Regions from separate parts of the Tigheibacillus halophilus genome, predicted to be linked through region 2. Evidence: riboswitches for the same ligand, from Rfam matches in the RefSeq annotation. Region 2 holds a riboswitch; the other holds the start of a gene.

Region 1 (8,561 bases), on a different contig from region 2:
GCATCCAATCCGACATGTTGGAACAAGGCATCCAAATCAGCGCAGCATGCTTCCATACTTCTTGGTGTGGCTGAATGAGATTTGCCATGTCCAGGCAGATCGACGGTGATGATACGGTATATATCTTGCCAGCAGGCAACAAATTCCTTCCAGGTTTCAGAGCTCCCTGTGAACCCATGAAGCATTACGATGGTTGTTGCTTGCTCCCTGCCATATATTTCATATGAGTAAACAGCATCGTCTATTAAAAATTTCATAAGCTATCTTCCTGCCAATGATGAGTCTTGATCGCTTTGATGATGTGATCCCAGATTTCCCTGTGCCAGGCAGCATTTTGCGCTCGATCGGTTTTCACCTCTATAATAGAAATACCAGCCTGCTGGCGTGACTGTTCCAATGCCTCTTCCAGCGTTGCATGATTTTCAGCTAATCTATAATCAGCCCCGTACAAAGCCGCAGCATGCTGAAAATCGATATCCAGTGGCGTCCCAAATAAGGCTTCAAAATATTTTTCATCCGATGCCTGGGGAAGGAATGAAAAGATGCCCCCACCATTGTTATTGACCAACAGGACAGTGAGGTTCAAGTTATAATGTTTTGCAGCAAGCAAGCCGTTCATATCGTGATAGAATGATAAATCCCCAAGTACGAGCATAACGGGGGATCCGGCCGCTGCGGCTCCAGCAGCACTCGACACAACCCCATCAATACCATTAGCTCCCCTGTTTGCCAAGATATCTACATTCTTTTGCGTTTGTAAAAGAAAGCTGTCCACATCCCTGATGGCCATACTATTACCGGAATAAAGCACGCCATCATCTGGAAGTTTATCAGCAAGCGAAAGGATTGCTGTTCCTTCAGTAATCACGTTCTGATCGGCCCCAGTCAAATAGCTCCCGGCGATTTCATCCATCACCTGCCATTTTTGCAACCAACCTTCTGCTATATCCACCCTTTCTGCCAAACAGGCTAATTGATTACAAAGAGACTGTGGATCAGCATGAAGGAAAAATGTATTTTTGCCTGTCGGCTCACGGTACCCTTCTTCTGTTTCCACTACAAAATGCATAGCATCATGCTGTTCATTCAAATAAAAAAGATAAGGTTTCGATACTGGCATAGCCCCAAAACGAATGATAAAATCCCCTGTCAGCATCTCCCTGATTTCTTTATCTCGTAAAAATGCATCATAGCTGTCAATCATATGGATCTTCTCCTGTTGACCAGTTCGCAGCTGTGACAGTGGGTCCGCGATAACTGGCACACGCCAGGCCTCGGCTAGTTCAAAAATTGCATCAGCAAGCTGTTCATCCGTTTGCGGACCACATACGATCAACCCTCGTTTCTTGCCGGATAGTTTTGCCAGAATCATTTCTAATTCTGTTTCAGCAAGGATTTTTTTGCCTTTCACAAAAGAGAAATGCTCTCCACGTCGTTCTTTTCCCCACACATCGTCCAATGTAAAGTCAGGTGTCAATGGCTCCCGGAAGGGAAAATTCAAATGTACGGGGCCTGGATTCCCTCTTGTAGCAGTGTCGACAGCCTGTGCAGCTTTGCTGCGTGCATAATCTAGCATCAATTCCGAGCTGTCAGGCAAAGCCATTTCATGAAACCATTTCACATAATCGCCATACATTTTAAGCTGATTGATTGCTTGTGGCGCCCCGACATCCCGTAATTCATGAGGCCGATCGGCTGTCAAAACAAGTAATGGCACCCTGCTTTGCTTAGCCTCCACAATTGCCGGATAGTAGTTGGCTGCCGCCGTTCCAGAAGAACAGACCAATGCTACGGGTTTTTTTGTTTTTTTGGCCAGTCCTTGGGCAAAAAAAGCAGCGGAACGTTCATCAATGACGACCCACTCTTTCAACTGCTCATGTGCTGTCATTGTCATCGCCAGCGGTGTGGATCTGGAGCCAGGTGAAATGACTGCATTATCTATTCCATTTTCCACCATTTCGTCAACAAACTCAGCTATATATCTTGTCAAATCCTCTGTGTGATTCATTGCAATTCACCATCCAGCACATGCAGCATAGGCAATAACTTCATATCGGTTTCTGCAAATTCTTCTTCAGGATCAGAGTCGGCAACTACACCACAGCCAGCGAACAGTGAAGCTTCATTCCCCTGAATGAGTCCTGATCGGATGGCAACAGCAAACTCGCCGTTATTCTGTCCATCCAGCCATCCTATGGGCGCACCATACCAGCCACGGTCCAGCGATTCATGCTCACGGATGAATCGCAACGACACTTCTCGTGGTGTGCCGCCCAGTGCAGGAGTCGGATGCAATTTACCTACGATTGGGAATATACCATGGGAACACAGTAAATCAGCTTCTACAGGTGTATATAAATGCTGCAGGTTTTTTAGTTTGTACAATACCGGTTTTTCCGGTACTGTCATGTTTTTTGTATAAGGTTCGATCGCTTTTTTGATCATTTGCACGACAAAATCATGTTCCTGAAGATTTTTCGGATCCTGCAGCAACGCTTTTCCGATAGCTTCATCCTGGGTCATATCGCTTCCTCTTGGAGCTGTGCCCGCAAGACATGTTGACAGTAACTTTCCCTCATCCAATTTTACCAGCCGTTCAGGGGTCGCTCCAACGAAGCAGTCTTTTCCATGTTCAATCGCAAAAACATAACTATTGGGCTGGCTCTCCGTCAGCCGCTCCAACACGCTTGTGATATTTGCTCTTGCTGAAAGCTTCAGCCGCACTTCGCGGGCTAGAACAATTTTCTGTGCCTCTCCGTTTTTAATCGCTTCTGTGGCTTGAGCAACAGTCCGTTTCCAAGCTTCGGGGTTAATTTCCTTTCGGGAAATAACGGTTATGGCGTCTGATGAAGAAGACCTTTTAACCGAAAGCAGTTCTTTTTCTTTTGCTCGTATCATATTCGCCAATTGCTGGCTGTGATCATCTGGTTTTACTTTTATATTGCATGTCAAATAACAACCGTCTGTAGATTTTGTCAGCACAAATTCGGGAATCCTCATCGACTGATCCGGATAGTTTTCCCATAGCTGCGTCCTCTCTTTTAATGGATCAAAAGCCATTCCTCCCATAGCAACCAATCCGGTGCCAGCCTGACTGGACGAATTGAAAACCTCCGCATGGGCTAATACATCTTCCCAAGCATACTGTAAACTGGCAATATCAGTCGTCTTTGGATCCAAACAATAAGCCTCGCCGATTCCCACCATTGAAAATTGGTCTGCTGTGCTGGACCAAAAAATCCTTTGCATGTCCATCTCACCAGCAGCATGGAAAAAATCGAGCGGGCAATGCTCCGGAATCTCCTTCGTCATACTGAGAATGTGGTATGCTTCGTTCGAATCCCTTAATGTATGAATTAATTTGGCAAGCAACAGCTGCAGCTGCTGCGATTCTATTGTTTCTATCATGAAATGACATCCTCCAAATTCAGATACATGTATGTCAAGTATCTTTCAAATCATTGTTTCCATTGTTATTCGCAATGAACCATATCTATTTTATTCTCTTTTTCCTTTATTCTCAAGGAATGGCACACATATTCCAAATTTAACCGCTACCCGTACCGCCATAATTCCGACTTGGCAAATTTTCGCACAAAGCCTGATGATATTGACACTTCATCTCTATTTCCATAAACTGAGTAGTAGATTAATGCAATTTCGCAGGGGGAAAAAACAATGCAATCATCTAATAAAACATCTGTTAAAACCGCCATGAATGAACAAGCTGGTTTTCATGTGTGGTGGCGCCTTCTGCGCCCGCATACACTTACCGCTTCATTTATCCCGGTATTTGTAGGGACGATGGCAGCATGGACGACCCGTTCCATCAATCCATGGCTCTTTATTGCTATGATGGTCGCCAGCATTCTTATCCAGGCGGCTACAAATATGTTCAATGAATATTATGATCACAAACGCGGACTGGATAATGAGGACTCTGTCGGCATTGGAGGAACAATCGTACGCGATGGCATCGCTCCAAAAACTGTACTGAACCTCGCTTTGCTGTTTTTTGGAATATCCATATTGCTTGGCATCTATATATCTATTGCTTCCAGCTGGTGGATTGCTGTCATCGGTGCGGCAAGTATGCTGATCGGTTATTTGTATACGGGCGGACCGCTCCCGATCGCCTATACGCCTTTCGGAGAATTGTTTTCCGGCTTTTTAATGGGAACAGTCATCATCGCCATTTCCTATTTTGTTCAGACTTCTGAAGTGAACTGGCAGATCGTACTCATTTCCCTTCCCGTGGCAATCTTTATCGGTTCCATCATGATGTCCAACAATATTCGGGATTTGGACAATGACAAACTGAACGGACGTCATACCATCGCTATATTGCTTGGCAGGAAAAATGCTATCCGTTTTCTAGGCGGTATGTTCATTGCAATTTATATCCTGACCCTAGTATATATTTTCTCTGGTGTGCTGCCAGTCTGGTCATCCATCACCTTTCTCAGCATACCTAAAGCAGTGGACGTCATCAAAAAATTCCGCGGGAAGACAAATCCGCTAGACATGATGCCCGCTATGGCTGCAACCGGAAAAACTAATACGATTTACGGATTTCTTCTGGGATTGTCTTTATTGATCAGCATCTTCATCGATTAGGAGGTTTTACATGAATTGGGATAATACGCTGCTTGAATCCTTGGGAATTGAAGTTATTTCTGCTGAAAAAGAACAAGTCGTGGTAAAAATGCCTGTGGACCAACGTACACGCCAGCCAGCTGGTTTCCTTCATGGCGGGGCCAGCGCAGCGCTTGCTGAAACAGCCGCAAGTATTGGTGCCGTTTTACAGGTGAATCCTGAAAAATACGATGTATTCGGTATTGAGATCAATGCTAACCATATTCACGCTAAACGAAATGGGGAAGTGACTGCATGTGCAACGCCATTGCATGTCGGAAAAACCACCATGGTTTGGCAAATCCATATTTCTGATGAGCAAAACAGGTTGATTTGTGTTTCAAGATGTACAATTGGGGTAGTACTTAAGAGAGGCTGAAAGATTTGTTACACCCTCTTGAAAGGATTGATTATATGCCAAAAGATGCACATTTAAACGAACAGCAATTGAACAAATTCAAACAGCGTTTGCTCAATATGAAGACAAGCTTGAAAAAAGAGCTTGGCCAGAATAAAGAAAGCCCCAACGATGCTGTCCAGGAACCTGCCGACTATAGCAATCATCCTGCTGATATCGCAACCGAACAATTTGAACAAGAAAGAGCAGCAGGCTTTGATATGATAAAAAGAGATCAGTTGCAAGCAGTGAATGATTCGTTGGATAGAATAGAAGATGGCACGTATGGTTATAGTATCATTTCGGGAAAACCGATCCCAATCGAACGGCTGGAAGCAGAGCCTACAGCTAAAACATTGGTTGATGAGAAAGGATAAAAAACACTTCGCCAAACCATATGAACTAACAACAAAGGTATTTTCCTTGCTGTAATCAAAAAGCTGCCCAGGCCTGGGCAGCTTTCTTTATTGTATTTCTCGTTACACGAAATAAGTGCTTTTCTGTTCAATCCATGTTCGAAGCCTGTTGAATAGCGGTACAAATAATAGACCAACAATTAGTCCTTTAATCATATTGAATGGTAGAATACCCAATAAAACTGCGGCTCGCTTAGCACTTTCCAACTTCATATCCTCCATACCCATGAACCAAGCATATACCGGAAGAATGACCAGATAATTCAATACGCTCATCGCAACCGCCATGATGATTGTTCCAGTAATAATACCAGAGATAATGCTTTTGACACCTTTATATTTATGGTAAAGATAGCCCGCCGGCAGGATGAATAATACACCTGCCAGAAAATTAGCAGCCACTCCAACTGGATCAGCAGCACCAGTGATAAGGAAATAAAGCATATTTTTAATACCTTCAACGGCTACGCCTGCAAGCGGCGAAAAAATCAGGGCGGCAATGAGAGCCGGAACCTCACTGAAATCGATTTTCAAATATGGCGGTAAAAAAGGCAATGGAAAATTCAAGAAAAATAGTACAAGTGATACTGCACCCATCAATGCTAAAATAATTAATTTCAACAATTTGGATGATGACGCATTTTGTTGCATGCTTATTTCCTCCTTCATCTATTTATCGATTCACATCTTGTGATGAAGGATTGAGCTCTCTTACATGTTTTCACAGCAATTCATCGCATATAAAAACCCGAAGCAATTACAAAGCTTCGGGGGAAATTTGTACGACAAAAAGACGTATCACGTAATTTTGGCTCGACATCTTCTCCCATCCAGACTTTAACTGTCGGTTCCGGAATTTCACCAGATCAACCGCTGCAGCCTGCAGCGGGTCACGGACTTTGAACTGTTACCAGTCCATTACCGTCGGTCGGGAATTGCACCCTGCCCCGAAGATGGAATCGATATGATATTGTATGTTTATCATATCTTAAATGCTCCAATTCGGCAAGTATTTGAACTGCTACTGGTTAAAAGCAGAATCTGCGGGCACCCCCTGCAGATTCTGCTCCTCCATCTCAAGTCATATTACTTTTCAACATTGATAAATAGCTTGCCTTTTGCTTTTTGTGTGGCTTGATTTTCATAAGCATCTTTTACTTTCACTTCGATTTCTGCACCATCCGCTTTGACACTTTTCGTTGCAGTCCAATAGCCGACGTAATGCCCGGGGGAAGTTTCCATCACCGGTAATTCTGTTGTATTGGCCACATTGCTTTTGACATTGGTCAAAGGCATATGGATTGCAAATGAAGCCTTCAAATTTTCTTCACTTTCAAAAGAAATCTCCACCGTTTCGCCTGCTTCAATATATTTATCTTCTGTCGGGGTCACATTGTTGATTTCCGGTGCAGTATATTTTGCATCAATTGTCACTTTTTTCGTCGTTTTATTGCCCGCCAAATCTTTCGCAACAACCTTGATTGTATTCATGCCATTATCAAGCAAAAGACGTTTAGAATATTTACCGTCTTTTACATCTACTTTTTTACCGTCCACTTTGACAAAGTCAAGGTTCGCGTCTGCAACTGTACCTTCTACTGTAACAGTCTCACGATTTGTTTTTTCATTGTTTTTCGGACTGTCTATAGACAGTTCAGGAGCCTGCGTATCACGAATAATCGTCACCGTATCCGATTCACCGACATTTTTGCCATCCAGCTTGGATATAGCTTTAAAGGTATTTTCACCTTCCGACAGGTCAGCATCGATCGCGAATTTCCCGTCATCTCCTACCTCAGCTGAACCAACCGTTTCATCATCTTTGCCAACCAATTCAACTGTTGTGGTTGGAGAAGCTTTCCCTTCCACCGAGACCGTTTTTTCAGAAGTTACCTGACCATTTTCCGGCGAAGTGATTTCTGGTTTTTCCACTTCATAGCTGACACGTGCACGGATCATATAATTTCCTTCTTCAGCCGGTGAAGGTGACCACGTGCCATCTACATATTGCATGCTTCTTTTTGCATTCGGCCCGTCTTCATCTGTTGCAAGCCCAGGGGCATTCGGATCTGCTTTTGATTGAATGTAGACCATGTAGAAATCGCCGTCTACTACAATCCCCTGATCACTTAAGTCGATTACTGTCCATTCACCATTTCTTAATGCTTTACCGTCAATTGGTCCTGCCAGTTTCTTGCCAGGAGTGCCATCTTTGCCAGATGCATCCCAAACTTCTACAGCGAAGTCCTCCCCGCCAGGAACTGGCCACTCGGTATCCCAGAAGCGGAAAACGCCATCTGTAACGACTGCTTTTTCTTTCCCTTCCGGAAGGGACATTTTAACAGCCCAACCGTTGCCGGCATCATAAAACGCTCTGGCATTTTCTGCTGTTCCATCATCATAGCCTATTTCACCGCCAGGAATGGTATAAAATGGTTCAAGCTCCACATTAACAGAGGTATCTTTTGCAAGGTCAACTTTGACTTCCTTACTTTTATAGCCCTTTGCCAATATCTGAAGCGTATAATCACCTTGGTAAGCTGTGATGGCATAACTGCCATCAGCATCCGATTCGACAGGAGCGACGTTAGCATCTTCCTTCACGATGATTTTTGCACCCTCGATGCCATCCCCAGTCGATTCGTCTGTGATTTTTCCAGAGACTGTCGCTTTTTCCAATTCGTTTAAAGTGAAATTAGCTTCGGCAGTTTCATCGTTGACGACTTGGATACTTTTCTCAGCCGATTCATATCCATACGCCTCTGCTTTCAAAGTGAAATCACCAGCAGCATGAAGCAGTGCATAAGATCCATCGGCTGGGTCAGTATTGACAGAGCGTCCGCTTTCCAAAACGCTTACTGTTGCTGCAAGCGGCAATTCCAGCGGTGCTATTTTATCTTTTTTCTCATCTTTTTTATTCACTTTTTCCATGTTTGGTTTGATTTTATCAGGGTCCACCGAAGGCTTTTTGGCCGTCGATTGCTTGGCTACACCTAAAGATGCTTTGATATCTGATGCTTTATTTGCCGTTTTAGATTTGCTGGCAGCATTCGCTTTATCAGACAAAACAACATCGTCAAGATACCAACCCTGCTTATTCACACTGCTGTCGG
Region 2 (8,561 bases):
TTTATCTACTGGCTGAAACCAAAGTTCCTTGAATTTAAATATATGGGGTTTCATGAGGTTTTCCATATTTTCATCATGTTTGGTACCCTATTTCACTTTTTCTGCATATTTGGATATGTGATATAAAAAAACGCGGTTCTGTTTAGCAGATCCGCGTTTTTTATATCCAGTTTCAGCACTCAGCAACTAGCAGGTTTTTTGGTGGGAGGAGTAACCGCGTCCCAGAAGCTTTCCAGTTTGTACGCGCTGAACGGGCGCTTACGCCCTTCCTATCAATATTGCTGCATATCGGACTGTACATAGTGGTAAAGCAGCTCCAATGTACATGCAAGTGAATCTGCATGTGTACGTTCAAAAGCGTGGGAAGAATCAATCCCGGGACCAATCAGTCCGTGGATAATATCATGTCCGGATTTGATTGCAGCCGATGCATCTGAACCATAATAAGGATAGATGTCAAGCTGATAGCCGATATCATTCTTTTGAGCGATTCCGGTCAAGTGCTTACGCAATCCATAATGATACGGCCCGCTGGCATCCTTCACACAAATCGAAACGGTATACTCGTCCGTTGACTGGCCGTCCCCCATAGCACCCATATCTACAGCCAAATATTCTACAGTTTCGGGTGTGATGTTGGAATTTCCGCCATACCCAATTTCTTCATTATTGGAAATCAAAAAGTGAGTGGTATACGGCAAAGTTATTTCTTCTGTCTGAATATGCTTAATCAGCTGCAGCAAAATCGCAACACTTGCCTTATCATCCAGGTGACGTGATTTGATAAAACCGTTATCGCAAACTTCTACACGTGGGTCAAGTGAGACAAAATCCCCTACTTCGATGCCTAGTGCCCTGATTTCATCGGCATTTTTCACTCTCGCATCAATACGGACTTCCATATTTTCCTGGTTTCTTTCCGCTTTGCCAGCATCTTTGTACACGTGTACAGATGTTTGATGCATCAATATGGTTCCAGTAAAGATCTTTCCTGAGTTGGTGTGAATTTCACAATATTCGCCTTCAATGGAATTATAACGGTAGCCTCCAATCAGATCCAAGCGCAAACGCCCATTATTTTTCACTTCTTTTACGATGGCACCAAGTGTATCTACATGTGCTGTCAACATCCGATGCTCGTTATCATTTTCCCCAGGAAGCGTTGCAATCAGGCCGCCTTTTCGATTCCGTTTTGTTTCCACATTGTACTGTTTCAGGAATTCCTCTACAAATGAAATTACTTGTTTTGTATAACCTGACGGGCTCGGAATAGAGACAAGCTGTTTAATCAATTCTTTGGTTTCGTTTGTATCAGGTTTAAATGTCATATGTACTCCCCTTTCATGTACTCTGCCTCAAGTTTAGCCTGAAATGCGTCCACACTCAACAGATATTACTGCGGCACGAAATAAATTCATTAAAAAGTTCTACACATATTTTCTGCAGTAAACCCTGGTACAGCCGCACGAAGATAAATCAAACTTTCTCAGATAGCACATTGATTTAAACAAAGAAATATGCTCTGGAACGCCCAGGAAATTTTTGAAAAAAAGTCAAAAATTCTTGAATAGAATGCTTTTAAACATGCTATCATGATGAATAATGCTTGATAACATGAAGAAAAGAGGTTTTCATAATCGTGCGCAAACCAATACTTATCGTATGTATTCTGCTGCTGGCTGTATTGGCAGCATGTTCTGGAAAAAATGACAGCGAAACAAGCCAAAAAGATCACAATCCAAAAACAGGAGATAGTTGGGAACAAACAGCTTCAAAGGATGATCTTCCTGATTTTCTCAGTAAGAGTGAAAAGAATATGCAAACTCTTTATCTTGCAGTTGCCAGCCATCGGGAATTATTAGAGCAAATCCCTTGCTACTGCGGCTGCGGAGAATCTGCGGACCATACAAGCAATTATGACTGCTTCATACACGATAACGGAAAAGAATCCGTAACATGGGATGATCATGCCACAAGATGCCAAGCCTGTCTCGATATTGCGGCGGAATCCATCAGTCAATCCATGGATGGAACCCCGTTAAAGGATATTCGCAGGGCAATCGATGAAGCATACAAGGAAGGCTACGCAGAGCCTACCCCGACACCTGCGATCTGATTAAAACTGCCGCCCAAGGCTTCCCTTAGGCGGCAGTTTCTTACCTGGATGAATCCAGCTGCTTGCAGACCTCAATCATTTCAATGACATTTTCAGCGCATGCAGCTCCTTTATTGCCTACCTTCGTTCCCGCTCGCTCAATCGCCTGTTCCAGATTTTCTGTTGTCAGCAGGCCGAATATCACAGGAACGCCACTATTCAAGCTGGCATTTGCGATACCTTTGGAAGCCTCATTGCAAACATAATCATAATGTGAGGTCGCCCCGCGAATGACACAACCTAAAGTAATAATGCCGTCATACCGTCCGCTGTCAGCCATTTTTTTCGCTATCAGCGGGATTTCATACGCACCAGGGACCCATACTGCTTCAATGTCATCGCCTTCCACACCATGGCGTATCAGGGTATCCTCCGCTCCGGACAATAATTTACTCGTTATGAATTCATTGAATCTTGCTGCCACGATACCAATTTTCATATTCCTGCCGATTAGATTACCTGATAATACTCTCATTGTTGTACCCCTCCACATGTAAATAATGATGAAATTTCTCTTTTTTCGTCTGTAAGTAATGGATGTTTTCTTCTTTCGCTGCCATTTCCAGTGGTATTCGTTCAACGACTTCAATGCCGTAATATGCCAGCTTTTCCATTTTATCCGGATTGTTCGTCATCAACCGAACCTGCTTGATTCCTTTGGCATGGAGCATTGCTGCAGCAATACCATAATCCCTTTCATCCGGTTGGAATCCTAATTGAATATTCGCTTCAAAAGTATCTACCTTTTTTTCCTGTAAGGCGTATGCGTGCAATTTATTGACCAGGCCTATACCCCGTCCTTCTTGGCGTAAATACAATACAGCACCGTGTCCGTTTTCTTCAATTTTCCTTAGCGCCATATGCAGCTGGTCCCCACAGTCACAGCGACTGGAACCAAACACATCGCCGGTAAGACATTCGGAATGAAGTCTTAACAGAAGAGGATTCTGCTTATTTTCCATATCGCCTTTACTGATGAACAATTGTGTTTGATCGTCTTTGACTGTATTGATTGCTTCCACTTCAAAGCGTCCATATCTACTCGGTAATTGCACCTTTATTTCACGCTGAAGCACATACGGATCGTTAATATACCTGTACCTTACAATGTCCTCCACTGTAATCATCGGGATTTGCAATCCCTCTGCCAGGGCTTTTAAATCCTTGCGACGAGCCATCGTACCGTCTTTTTTTAAAACTTCACAGATATAAGCGGCTGGTGCCGCCCCTGCCAATCTTGCTAAATCAACTGCGGCTTCCGTGTGTCCGCGGCGTTCCAATACGCCGCCTTGTTTTGCCACAAGCGGAAAAATATGACCAGGCCGCAGAAAATCTTGTTCGCTTGTTGCATCATCAGCTAAAGCACAGATTGTTTTTGCACGTTCCGTTGCAGAAATCCCTGTTGTCGTTTCGCTATGATCGATGCTTATCGTAAAATTCGTCCCAAACGGATCACTATTATGCTGTGTCATCCGATCCAGCTTAAGTTTTTGTGCAATGTCAGCTGAAATGGGGGCACAAAGCAAACCTCTGGCAGAAGTAATCATCCGATTAACCGTTTCGGGCGTGGCATATTCAGCTATTCCAATCAGATCTCCCTCAGCCTCACGATCTTCATCATCGGCAACCAGGACCAATTTTCCCTCCCTCAAATGCTGAATCGCTTTTTCCACATTTTCCATCTGCATCGTTTTTCCCCTCTCTAAAACCCGTTCGTATCCAAGAAAGACTTGTCAATACGAGGGCCCGATTCTTTACTATTCATCAATGTCGTAACGTATTTTCCTAAAATATCTGTTTCTATATTCAACAAATCTCCGAGATGCTTATCTGCCAAAATCGTATGTTCCTGTGTATGTGGTATTAACGATATGGAAAAACCATCCGCGCTAACATCAATGACGGTCAAGCTGGTCCCATCCAAAGCAACTGATCCTTTTTCGACAATCTGTGGCCGCTGCTGTTCAGGCAGCGCAATTTGCAATGTCAATGCATTGCTTTCGCGCTTCTTATTTAGCAGCTCCACCGTAGCATCCACATGCCCTGTGACGATGTGCCCGTCAAAGCGACCAGCTATTCCCAGAGAACGTTCCAAATTTACCGGGTAGTCACGCTGTAGATAAACAAGATTTGTTTTATGAAATGTCTCCGGCATCACATCAGCGGTAAATACATCGGTGTATAAGCTGGAAACTGTCAAACAAACACCGTTCACCGCAATACTGTCGCCTACATCCAAATTGTTTCGGTCCAGCTTGTTCATGTTGATGGACAACCTGATGGTATCACCTTGTTTCGCTATTTGCCTGACACGCCCAATGTCTTGTATGATTCCTGTAAACATGTGAACTCTTCCCTTCCATAGACGGTGATTTTCAAATCCTTTCCAAGCGTTGTTACCTCCAAATTCTGGAAATCTACTTCTCTTTGTCCGAAAACCTTCCCTTGGACAGCAGAAAGAGAGTTGCCGCCGAACAATTTTGGTGCGATGTATACCGTAACTTGATCAACCAGTTGAGCTTCCAAAAATGCGTGATGCATCTGCGCGCCCCCTTCAACCAGTACGGACTGCACCCCATTTTCTGCCAATACTTCTATCACGTGCTCAACAGTCCAACGCTTATTTGTAAATACCTTTACATGCGTCGTCTGCGCGTCATGTGCCGGATACTGTGGTATTTCAGTGAAAATCCACGTCGGTGCTTCGCCTTGCTGGAACAATTTCAGGTTGTTTGTGAGCCTTCCTCTCCGATCGATTACAATCCGAATCGGCGGATATGGCAAAGTTACCGTCCTGACTGTCAACTGTGGATCATCTACAAGAGCCGTTTCTGCTCCAATCAAAATGGCTTGGTATCGGCTGCGCAGTTGCTGAACATCCATCATGCTTTTTTCACCTGTAATGATACTGCGCTCACCCGGTGTGCGATTGATTTTACCATCAAGAGTCATTGCATATTTCAATGTGACATATGGCCTCTTCTTCCGATGGTAAAAATTATACATTCGATTTAAAGCAACTGCTTCAGACGCCATCGTTCCAACTGAAACTTTCACGCCATTTGCTTCCAAAAACTTCTTGCCTCTGCCGCCAACGAGCGGGTTTGGATCCAGCTGTGCAATATGGACTTCCGTTATTCCGGAGGCGACAATATGCTCACAGCAGGGAGGGGTTTTTCCTGTGTGAGAGCATGGCTCAAGCGTCACATACATTTTCGCAGCGGCTAATTGATCTCGATTGGCAACATTTTTCATAGCGTCAATTTCAGCATGGTCTCCGCCAAAATGACTATGATACCCCCTGCCGATGATTTCACCACCTTTTACGATAACCGCACCGACCATCGGATTGGTATACGTGTGCAATCGTCCCTTTTCAGCTTCTTTCATCGCTAACATCATCAGCTGTTCATTTGTCATGGTGTCACCTCATTTAAAAACTTGCCGGCAACCGCTGGGCCCGTAGCGATTGGCCTGGCTGCATTCCAGGAAATCTTCAGGACATGTTCCTAAAAACGCAAAAATGCCCCGTAGTGAATACGGGGCATAAATATGTGATCGCCAAATAAGATTTCATACAGGAAAAAACATAGACAACACCTAAAACAGGCATTGCTACATTTAAAAAACTTGGCATTAGCTTCTGCAAATGCCTTAGTTACATGCAGAAAAAGAATTATACTTCCTTACTGCAAAAATGTATGAAACGTCATTTTCGTTCTATTCTTCTCCCATCCAGACTATACTGTCGGTCCCAGACTCACACTGGGTCAACCGCTGCTCGAGCGGGTCACGGACTTCAATGGTTTTCCATTGTCACCGTCGGTCGGGAATTGCACCCTGCCCCGAAGAATCGTATTTAGTTTTCAAAGTTACCTTACACCATTCTGGAACTGAATGTCAAATGAAATATGATTTATCACAGGAAAGTGTAGGACTGATCGTTATCCAAAAAACAATACTACTTTCCCCATAAATGATACCAAGGGATAGAATAAATACAAAGGATATAGACAGCAGGAAATTGTTGATAACATTGCAACAGAAGTGATCCTATGTTTTTTTGTAATGACCGTTCTATATATTGAGAGGTGTTATGAATGAATCCAAAAAAACTAAGCATGGTTGGTTTGGGAACTGCATTAACAGGGGTTATGGTTATTTTTTGGCTGCCAACTGGAGATTGACGTACCTTTTGTTTACACTCATAGCAATCGTTATATTAATACTTAATGATAAGATCATTCCTCAAACAAAGCATAAGAACGAAAATTGCGTTGAGACCCAGATCTTCCAAGTGGCAAAAAAGGAGCTCATTAACGCTTATTCTGTCTTCTTTACTATTAGGGGTTTCGAGCGCGGCTTACTGGACATTTTCACGGGATTCTGTGTTTCAAATGGACAGTGTTCCTGAATGCTCTCACACAAGGCTGTTGGATTATCATTGGCATTGCAGGTGTATCAGATGGGTTGGACGGATACTTTAGCTCGCAAATCGGATTAGTGCCTTCCTACCGGCTAAGTGTCATTTTGCTGGGGGCTTCTTCCTTATTAATAGGTTTATTTACAAACATCTTCCCTGTTGTCTTTTCAGCAATTTCTTTTGGAAGCTCTTATATATTCATGACAGGTGTTTTGATCATTTGGGGTATCCATATTTTTCAAACAAACCCTTCATTCGGGCTCGGTTTACCGTTTTTATTATTAGCTTTAGGTCAAGTGTTTGGCTCACTGATTGGAGGGGGTGTTGCAGGAGTTGTAGGTTATAAAGCCATGTTTATCCTATTTGCTATGATTAGTTTTATTGCTTTGATTTTTAAACCCGTAAAATAAAAGGAGCCATAACGTTTCCAAACGGAAATTTTATGGTTCCTGTCATTTTTTTTCACAAAAAAACCACCAATTATGTATTGGTGGAGACGGTGGGAATCGAACCCACGTCCAGAGATATTGCCACTTCGGCTTCTACGCGTGTAGTTGACATATTATCATTCACTGTCTTTTCAGCCTGTCAACAGGCTTCCAAAGCAGCTAGTCTGATTGGTTTCAACTATTGGTCTCAGACGGTGGCCAACAGTATAGCCCGCTTCATTTGAGACCCTTCGATCTGCCACACGGGCGATAGCAGGAAGGATCGCTAAAGCACTACTTACGCAGCAGCTAAAGCTGGTTGATTGTTAGTTTTGCCAGTTATTATAGGCGTTTAACGTTTTACGAGACGTAACCTCGACGCGCCACCCAAGCTCAACCTATCCCTGTCGAATCCGTAACGTCCCCTTCATAAAAAGGAGTTACGACAGTCAAGCATTGGTGTGTCCTAACTACAATATTCATTATAACATATTGCCGTTGAAAATCAACCTGAGCCGCCTGGAAGCTTTATCCTCTTTTCCCTTTCCGAAGCACCTCATGCACCACATGGTCAATCAAATTCGGTACCACCTTCATGGAATAGGTAATCTCCATCCGCTCATATTTTTTATGCGCATCCATACCGTACGGCCCAATATTTATGACTGGGATATTCAGATCATTCACATCTTCATAGGCGACATATAACTTTGTCCCCCATGCAGGATTGTTACGCTTATAGGCTTCGATATCATCCATACCATCACTCATCGCAACAAAACTCATATCAGAAATATAAGGAAAAAAATGCTTAATGACGATTGGATGGTCATAGGATTGCTGCACATGCTTGACACCTTGTTCAAGCGCATCGGCCAAAATTTGTTCGTCTTCTGTTTCCTCCCCCATTTTTACACGTGGAGAATATAAAGAAGTATAAAATACGAAGATAGCAGGACGCTTATCTTCCATCCATTTCCACGCTTCTTCAATTACTCTGGCGGCATACATGCGTCCATCCAATGTTTCGTCATACATCAAATCATGTTTGAAAGCTGCCATATGGCTCGTGTAGGCATCTCCATGCAGTGCTGTCAGCATTTTATCCATTTCTTCATACGTGAAAACGCGTGTTTTCCACGGCAAAGACTCCACTGGATATCCATGCATCTGACAGTAGGCTTGATAACGTTCAGTGTATTGTGCCACCGCACTTTCAAAAGCGTTTTCTGCTTGGCCTCGCAATTTCTCCAATACTTCTTCCGGAGTCCATGAGTGTGTGAAGAAATTATAGTAAGCAAAGGCGGACAACGCTGTTTGTACGGTGTAAACCGGCTTCAGATCCGTTTGTTTCAACGACACCGGCGGCATGGTCGTTTCTCCTAAAGCTTCGTTACACAAATCCAAGTTATAGCTGATTTGCTTCGTCAGTTCAGCTATCAAAAAATTAGGATCAAGTCCTTCGAATGGCGCACCTACATGCGTTTCTGCCCCAGTTACAAAAAAAGAAGGCAGTAATTTGCCGACAGTCCCTTTGTACACATATCGATGTGGG

Evidence for each region. Region 2 has a riboswitch for FMN ahead of ribD (bifunctional diaminohydroxyphosphoribosylaminopyrimidine deaminase/5-amino-6-(5-phosphoribosylamino)uracil reductase RibD). Riboswitches for the same ligand answer to the same signal wherever they lie in the genome.
Region 1: linked by a shared signal. The riboswitch ahead of ACFSMW_RS00350 (ECF transporter S component) and the one ahead of ribD (bifunctional diaminohydroxyphosphoribosylaminopyrimidine deaminase/5-amino-6-(5-phosphoribosylamino)uracil reductase RibD) in region 2 are both predicted to bind FMN.

Annotation. Positions count from the first base shown of each region.
Region 1 is NZ_JBHUIZ010000002.1:24,897-33,457, reverse strand. It holds gene menH (2-succinyl-6-hydroxy-2,4-cyclohexadiene-1-carboxylate synthase) at 1-257, opposite strand, end outside; gene menD (2-succinyl-5-enolpyruvyl-6-hydroxy-3-cyclohexene-1-carboxylic-acid synthase) at 254-2,008, opposite strand; gene ACFSMW_RS00370 (isochorismate synthase) at 2,005-3,408, opposite strand; gene ACFSMW_RS00365 (1,4-dihydroxy-2-naphthoate polyprenyltransferase) at 3,679-4,617, shown strand; gene ACFSMW_RS00360 (hotdog fold thioesterase) at 4,628-5,014, shown strand; gene ACFSMW_RS00355 (TraR/DksA family transcriptional regulator) at 5,050-5,409, shown strand; gene ACFSMW_RS00350 (ECF transporter S component) at 5,512-6,099, opposite strand; FMN riboswitch at 6,263-6,407, opposite strand; gene ACFSMW_RS00345 (S8 family serine peptidase) at 6,535-8,561, opposite strand, start outside.
Region 2 is NZ_JBHUIZ010000003.1:199,625-208,185, reverse strand. It holds gene trhA (PAQR family membrane homeostasis protein TrhA) at 1-126, shown strand, start outside; gene ACFSMW_RS01485 (M42 family metallopeptidase) at 273-1,328, opposite strand; gene ACFSMW_RS01480 (PCYCGC motif-containing (lipo)protein) at 1,640-2,116, shown strand; gene ribH (6,7-dimethyl-8-ribityllumazine synthase) at 2,157-2,630, opposite strand; gene ribA (GTP cyclohydrolase II) at 2,611-3,843, opposite strand; gene ACFSMW_RS01465 (riboflavin synthase) at 3,858-4,499, opposite strand; gene ribD (bifunctional diaminohydroxyphosphoribosylaminopyrimidine deaminase/5-amino-6-(5-phosphoribosylamino)uracil reductase RibD) at 4,454-5,575, opposite strand; FMN riboswitch at 5,875-6,012, opposite strand; gene ACFSMW_RS01455 (hypothetical protein) at 6,626-6,988, shown strand; RNA gene ssrA (transfer-messenger RNA) at 7,067-7,432, opposite strand; gene ACFSMW_RS01445 (M20/M25/M40 family metallo-hydrolase) at 7,535-8,561, opposite strand, start outside.